One region of the Desulfitobacterium elongatum genome, then DNA from elsewhere that is predicted to be linked to it. Evidence: a T-box and tRNA genes for the amino acid it is inferred to sense, from the RefSeq annotation. Region 1 holds a T-box; the other holds one or more tRNA genes.

Evidence for each region. A T-box is a leader RNA that pairs with one kind of tRNA and senses whether it is charged. The one in region 1 lies ahead of ileS (isoleucine--tRNA ligase), so its partner is inferred to be a tRNA-Ile.
Region 2: it has a tRNA-Ile gene. The T-box ahead of ileS (isoleucine--tRNA ligase) is inferred to sense a tRNA for this amino acid. The anticodon was not compared.

The regions. Positions count from the first base shown of each region.
Region 1 is NZ_AP038772.1:1,185,015-1,188,544, forward strand. It holds gene ACZ42W_RS05485 (YlmH family RNA-binding protein) at 1-679, shown strand, start outside; gene ACZ42W_RS05490 (DivIVA domain-containing protein) at 694-1,152, shown strand; gene ACZ42W_RS05495 (hypothetical protein) at 1,224-1,691, shown strand; T-box leader at 1,784-1,994, shown strand; gene ileS (isoleucine--tRNA ligase) at 2,071-3,530, shown strand, end outside.
Region 2 is NZ_AP038772.1:922,107-925,636, reverse strand. It holds gene ACZ42W_RS04210 (hypothetical protein) at 1-168, opposite strand, end outside; gene ACZ42W_RS04205 (hypothetical protein) at 495-1,076, opposite strand; tRNA gene ACZ42W_RS04200 (tRNA-Glu) at 1,452-1,527, opposite strand; tRNA gene ACZ42W_RS04195 (tRNA-Ile) at 1,541-1,615, opposite strand; tRNA gene ACZ42W_RS04190 (tRNA-Asn) at 1,634-1,708, opposite strand; gene rpoD (RNA polymerase sigma factor RpoD) at 1,759-2,940, opposite strand; gene dnaG (DNA primase) at 2,927-3,530, opposite strand, start outside.

The DNA.
Region 1 (3,530 bases):
GACGCCTTTTTTGAGTCAAGCTTTAGCGAATTGGCTTGAGGGAATTATACGACGGGAAAATCTCGTATATCGAAGTGAAGGTGGATTTCCTGAACCTGAGAGGGTACGCTTTTTGATCAGCTCAGAAGAGCGAGATATTGAAAAGGCGCGATCTGAAGTGGTTGTTTTGTCAGCTCAGGCCATTGATCCCCACGGAGTACTAGAGCACCGACAAATCTTAGGTTCTTTGATGGGCCTTGGACTTAAACGGGACTTGATAGGGGATATACGACCGGTGCAACAGGGACTTTGTGTAGCAGTTTCTGAAGAAATCGCTAACTATCTTGCTCGAGAATGGAACAAAGCTGGCCGTGAGAAAATCCGCGCTCAGCGTGTTGAAGGGGAACTTGGGCTTCTTCCGGATACGGGTGAGGAACGTCGGATTACAGTCGCCTCTTCTCGCTTAGATGCCGTGGCTTCAAGTAGCTTTAATATGTCACGTACGGTGGTACAGGAACTCATATCTCAGGGGAAAGTAAAGCGTAATGATTTAGTCGTTATAAAAGCAGATGCAGAAGTGAAACCAGGGGATATCATCTCGTGTCGGGGATATGGACGAATCCGTCTTCTGGATTCTAGTGAGACCCGTAAAGGGAGAATAGCCTGGAATACTGTGCTTTATAAGCCACAAAGACACTAGAAGGAGGGGATATTATGCCATTGACTCCCATTGACATTGAGAATAAAGAGTTCCGTAAAGGGGTTCGGGGCTATAACACAGATGAGGTTGACAAGTTCCTTCAAAATGTCAGTAAGGAATTTGAAGTGGTTTTTTCTGAGAACTTCGAGCTTCGAGAGAAATTACAGCGTGCTGAGGCTGAGTTAAAGCATTATAAGCAACTCGAGTCCACCTTACAACAAACAATGGTGTTTGCCCAGCAAACAGCGGAGGATGTCAAACAGGCCGCACGCCACGAGGCGGACCTCCTTCTTAAAGATGCAGAACAAGAAAAAGTAAAGCGTTTGGGTGAAGCTCAAAAGAAATGGGAACATGTAAACGAAGAAATTGAAGAACTTCAAAAACGTCGGGAATTGATTCGAACTCAACTGAAGTCTTTTTTAAGGGCACAATTGGACTTGGCAGACGCTTTCGAACAGGACCGTGTTTCTTGAGCGCTTGCGGATTGGGTTAGAATCATGGTAATATAAAGGTCAGACGATTTTGAAGGGGAAGATTATTACAGATGAAAAGCATTTTGTTCTCGGAACTGGCCTCCGATTTCCTAGTGCAAGGGTTAGGATTACATACTGAGGAACGCCCCCATTTCACTGGGAAGCTGGGACGTCACGAAGTGGAACTTCTCTCCTCGACAAATTCCCTTAAGGATTTGGAAGGAGAAACGCAAGTCCTATGCATTGGGAAAGCACAAGCTGGCCCTTACCGTGCAGGTGATGTTCTTATGGCTGGGAGTGACGATTTGCTCGATCGGGCGTTTCGCGCGCTCGATGAAATGGAGCAGCGTGGAGTTGTGGTTGCCCTGTCTGCTGAAGCTGATTCTCATCAAGTGAGCCTGAACATAGATTGGCTTGATGAGTTGGTACAAGAATGGAAGGAAAAGAAAATTCCTTACCTGTGCTTATTTATGGCTGAACCCTTCGAGTCTGAAGGGCAAGCTAAGTTGGTTACCCTTACTCGGAAAGTTTTAAGCTAGTTAGATTGAGTTCTAGGTTTTGAGTAACATATCGCAAAAAAGAATGAACATGGGGTGAGGTTCTCATAGAATATAGGGAATACAATCCTCAGAATAAAGCGTTGACAAGGACAGTCCTTAGTGTATCCTCTTAAGCGAGCGGGGAGTGGTGAAAGCCCGCGAGGTAAGTTAAGGTGTATCCCCTTGGAGCGAGGTGCTGAAGATTCGAGTAAGCTCTCCGGCTAGCCCCCGTTAAACGGCTTCCGAGTGGCCAGTTATTAATGGCAACAAGGGTGGCACCGCGAGTAATATCCCGTCCCTTTATTTGGGTCAGGGATTTTTATATTATATACCATTCTTTGGTTAAACTAGAATCAATACCTTTAGGAGGAAATTAAGTATGGATTACCGGAATACTCTTAATCTGCCTGAAACTGAGTTTCCAATGCGCGGGAATCTACCTCAGCGCGAACCGGATATTCTGAAGCAATGGGAAGAAAATCACCTCTACGAAGAGGTTCAAAAAGCACGGGCTGGGCGGCCAAAGTTTGTCTTGCATGATGGTCCTCCCTATGCCAATGGCGATATCCATCTTGGACATGCCTTGAACAAAGTGCTCAAAGACATTATCGTGAAGTATAAAACGATGGCAGGTTATGATGCCCCTTATGTTCCTGGGTGGGATACCCATGGATTACCGATTGAACAACAGGTAATTAAGAAACTTGGAGTTAACCGTCATGCGGTCTCTCCCGTAGAATTTCGAACCATGTGTAAAGAGTACGCGGAAAAGTACGTCGGGATCCAGCGGGAACAATTCAAACGACTCGGAGTCCGTGGGGATTGGGATCATCCTTATTTGACGCTAAAAAAGGAGTATGAGGCGGCTCAAATCGGAGTCTTCGGGGAAATGGCTAAAAAGGACTATATCTATAAAGGATTAAAGCCTGTCTATTGGTGCCCTTCCTGTGAGACTGCTCTTGCTGAAGCGGAGATTGAATATGCGGAGAAGACCTCCGATGCAATCTATGTCAAGTTCCCAGTGAAAGATGGAAAGGGAGTCCTTACGGAGAAGAATACCTATGTCGTGATTTGGACGACAACTCCCTGGACCCTGCCTGCAAACTTAGCGATTACCCTTCGTTCTGAATTCGAATATGTCCAGGTTCAAGTCGGGGAGGAGCATTGGGTCGTAGCGGAAGGACTTCTGAATAATTTGCGTTCGATCTGGAGTTTGGAACTTCCCGTTGAGAAGCAATTCTCTGGAAAAGACCTCGAAGGTGTGCGCTGTCAGCATCCTTTCATAGAACGAGAATCCGTACTTATTCTTGGAGAGCATGTCACTCTTGAGCAAGGTACGGGCTGTGTCCATACCGCTCCTGGTCACGGAGAAGACGACTTCAATGTTGGAAAAGAATACGGACTCCCTGTCCTTTGTCCGGTGGATCACCAAGGAAAATTCACAGCAGAAGCTGGAGTGTATGCAGGGCTTAAGGTGGATAAAGCTAATCCACTCATTATCGAGGATTTGAAGAAAATTAACGCCCTTGTTCATTCAGAGAAGATCAAGCATAGCTATGCTCACTGCTGGCGTTGTAAGAATCCGATTATTTATCGAGCCACTGAACAATGGTTCGCTTCAATCGATGGCTTCCGCAAAGAGGCACTTTCTGAGATTGAAAAGGTCGAATGGATTCCTGCCTGGGGAAAAGACCGGATTCATAACATGATTGCTGATCGGGGAGACTGGTGTATCTCGCGGCAACGGACCTGGGGTGTTCCGATTCCAATTTTTTACTGTGAGGATTGCGGAAAAGAGATTATCACTGATGAGACGATTACCAAAGTACAGGAAATCTT
Region 2 (3,530 bases), 260 kb from region 1:
GGAAAAACCCTGCCCCCCTACACTTTGGGACATACCACCCCAGGGTTTAAAACCACGTTGTCCTAAGCCCATCCTGGGATAAAAATCACCTCCAGGGAATTGTCCCTGGCCAAAAGGTTGTTGAAACCCCATATTCTGTTGAGGCATAGATCGATATTTCCCAAACATATGCATTCTCCTATCAGCTCTATTTAACTTTATGGTTATTTCTATAAACTGGATATAAATGAATATTATAAAATATTCATTCCTGTGTTGTTTGGTTACTTGCGCAAGGGCACCCCCGCTGCTGGAATATAGTGTCATTATGATGGATTGTTTCATAAGGTTTATTAGTCAGTACGAAAGTTGGAAGCAGTTATGGCACTTGGAGCTGGTGTTGCTGGTGGTGGTAACATCTATCTAATATTAAGAGTAACCATTGAGATATATCTCAATGGTTACTCTTAATATCGCCTTATGCAGCTTTTTCTTTGAGCTCCAGAAGAAATCTATCAATCAGTACCCATTTTTATATTTTCCTCAGAAGCTTCAAACTTGTCTATCTTCCACGTCCCCTTCTCCTTTTTTACTATTAGCGTATAAGTAGTGCTAAAAGGAATTCCTCCGAAAATTCTATTGGCCTTATTGTTCTTTTTGTTTAGCTGTTTAAAGTATTTGGCATCAGCGCTTTCCACACAGATCCTTACGTCATAAGCTACCTCAGCTTGCTCCTGGTCCTCACTAAAAGCAATCGAGAGAAAGTCACAACCTTCATACTTGGATTTAATTTTATTTTCTTTAAATAGTCTTATAGTGTTTTGCTCATCATTGTTCTTTATGAGTTCTATGAGATGGTCCACTGTATAAAGATGATACTCCGCCCTGCCGTCCAATCGCTCAAAATTCCGGTCGTTTAAAGCTTTTGCAAAATCTTCGGATAACCTCTTTATTGCTTGTTCATCCACTGTATCATCCACTAAATTCACAACCCCGTTGTCAACTTGACCGTAGTTGTTATTTATAGTTCCATCCAAAACAGGCAGAGACCCTTGGATTACTTCCAAAACCTTTTTTAATATATTTTGCTCGTTCATTTGTCTCCTTCTTTCACGGCTCTTAAAGAAACTCTAGCCAATCTATCTTATGCACAATAGGAGAATCTGGAAGCTTGGGCTAGATCCGCTTTAAGTCTATTTATGCTCTGGGCATGAAATCAGTTTTATCGTCTGAGAAAACGGCCTAACGCATTGGTTCTTGCCATAATCTTGAGACAATGAGGTACTATTATACCAACTAATCACAGTAGCCGAGCGAAACTCCGAACGAAGGCCTCTTTATATTTCATTAGATCAAATTTCATCGTCTTTATAAAAGAAAGACCCTTCTGAACATAAATCAGAAGGATCTCTCTTTATTCTTCCATGTAATCGAACATCTCGAACATTTGATTACATATTAGTACTGTTGTTTGGTGACCCGTACGGGATTCGAACCCGTGTAGCCGCCGTGAAAGGGCGGTGTCTTAGGCCGCTTGACCAACGGGCCATAATTAATAAGGTGGTGGGCCCACTAGGATTCGAACCTAGGACCAACCGGTTATGAGCCGGCCGCTCTACCGCTGAGCTATGGGCCCGAGAAGGAAAATAAAAAATGGCTCCCCGAGTAGGACTCGAACCTACAACCTACCGGTTAACAGCCGGTTGCTCCACCATTGAGCTATCGAGGAATGCCCTTCGCAGAGTTTATTATACGAGATTCGAATTAGGTAGTCAAGCTTTATTCAAGGTAATCCTTCAACTTTTTACTCCGACTCGGGTGACGAAGCTTCCGAAGTGCCTTCGCTTCGATCTGACGGATCCGTTCGCGGGTGACTCCGAATTCCTGTCCAACCTCTTCTAACGTCCGAGTACGACCGTCATCTAAACCGAACCGCAAGCGGAGGACTTTTTCTTCACGAGGAGTTAGAGTTTCGAGAACTTCTTCAAGCTGTTCTTTCAAAAGAATGAAGGAAGCTGCTTCAGAAGGAGCAGGGGCATCCTCATCAGGAATAAAGTCGCCTAAATGGGAGTCTTCTTCTTCTCCGATGGGAGTCTCCAAGGAGACGGGCTCTTGTGCGATCTTCATAATTTCACGAACCCGCTCAACTGGAATGTCCATCTGAGTCGCAATTTCCTCCGGAATGGGTTCACGACCAAGTTCTTGTAAGAGCTGGCGAGATACGCGTATAAGCTTATTGATGGTCTCAACCATGTGCACCGGGATCCGAATCGTCCGAGCTTGGTCCGCGATAGCACGGGTTATCGCCTGACGAATCCACCACGTGGCATACGTCGAGAACTTAAAGCCCTTAACATAATCGAACTTTTCAACCGCCTTAATCAACCCTAGGTTTCCTTCCTGAATGAGATCCAGGAAAAGCATCCCACGTCCGACATAGCGCTTGGCAATACTCACAACTAAACGCAGATTCGCTTCAGCAAGTCGCCTTTTTGCACTTTCATCTCCTTGTTCCATACGTTTCGCAAGCTCGATCTCTTCTTCTGCGGACAAGAGGGGAACACGTCCAATTTCTTTCAGATACATCCGAACTGGATCATCGATTCCTACACCTTCGGGTATAGATAGGTCTACATCGACCTCCTCTTCCCCCTCAGATTCATCCCCTTCTTCCGAGATATCATCCTCAGTAGTCTTTTCCAAGGCTTCAACTTCACCCGCTTCAGGAATCACATCGATTCCCATCCGGCCAAGCTGTTCATAGACTTCGTCAATTTGATCGGCTGTGAGCTCAATTCCTTGGAGGGTATCCATGATTTCGCGGTAGGTTAAGGAACCTTTTTTCTTGCCTTTTTGAACGAGTTCCTTGACCGCGTCAACTTTCAATTGTTCATCACTCACAGACTCCCCTCCTCCCTTCGGATTCTTCTTTTGCGTGCTCATGACCTTACTTTTCGCCACTTCTCAACCGCTCTCCTATCTCTCTTAACAGGGCCATCGCCCCTGCCAAATCGCCGGATTTTTCTAAATCTACCATACGAGCTTGAAGCTCTTCGACTGTTTCTTGTTCCCTAATCGAAAGGACTTGTCGGATGCAGTCTTGAAAAAGCCGTTCTGGCTTGGATAAATCCATCTCTTCGAGCATGAGCTCTGCCATCTCACTTTGTAGTGAATTCGACTCCTCGCTCGGTATGCTTGCATTTCCAATAAAACGAACGTTTTCAATCCTATTAAATATTTGTTGGTGGTGAGGTACTTTCCAAAATCCCTCTCCAAGTTGAGCTTTCACTTCGGAGACGGGAATCAACTGTTCGAGTAAAAGACGTAAAAGAATCCGCTCTGCACGATATACTCCATCAGGCACTGAAATCCCTGATGGATTCGCATTTACACACCTATTGATATTATCCCTGTTTTTTACAGAAATATCCTGTTTTTGTTCAGAATATTCAACTTCTCGCGTTCTTTTCGAAGAATTTCGGTCCTGACCCGCGATTTCTCGTTGTACAGCTTCTAGGGTCAGACCGAGCTCTGAACTTAGGAATCTCTCA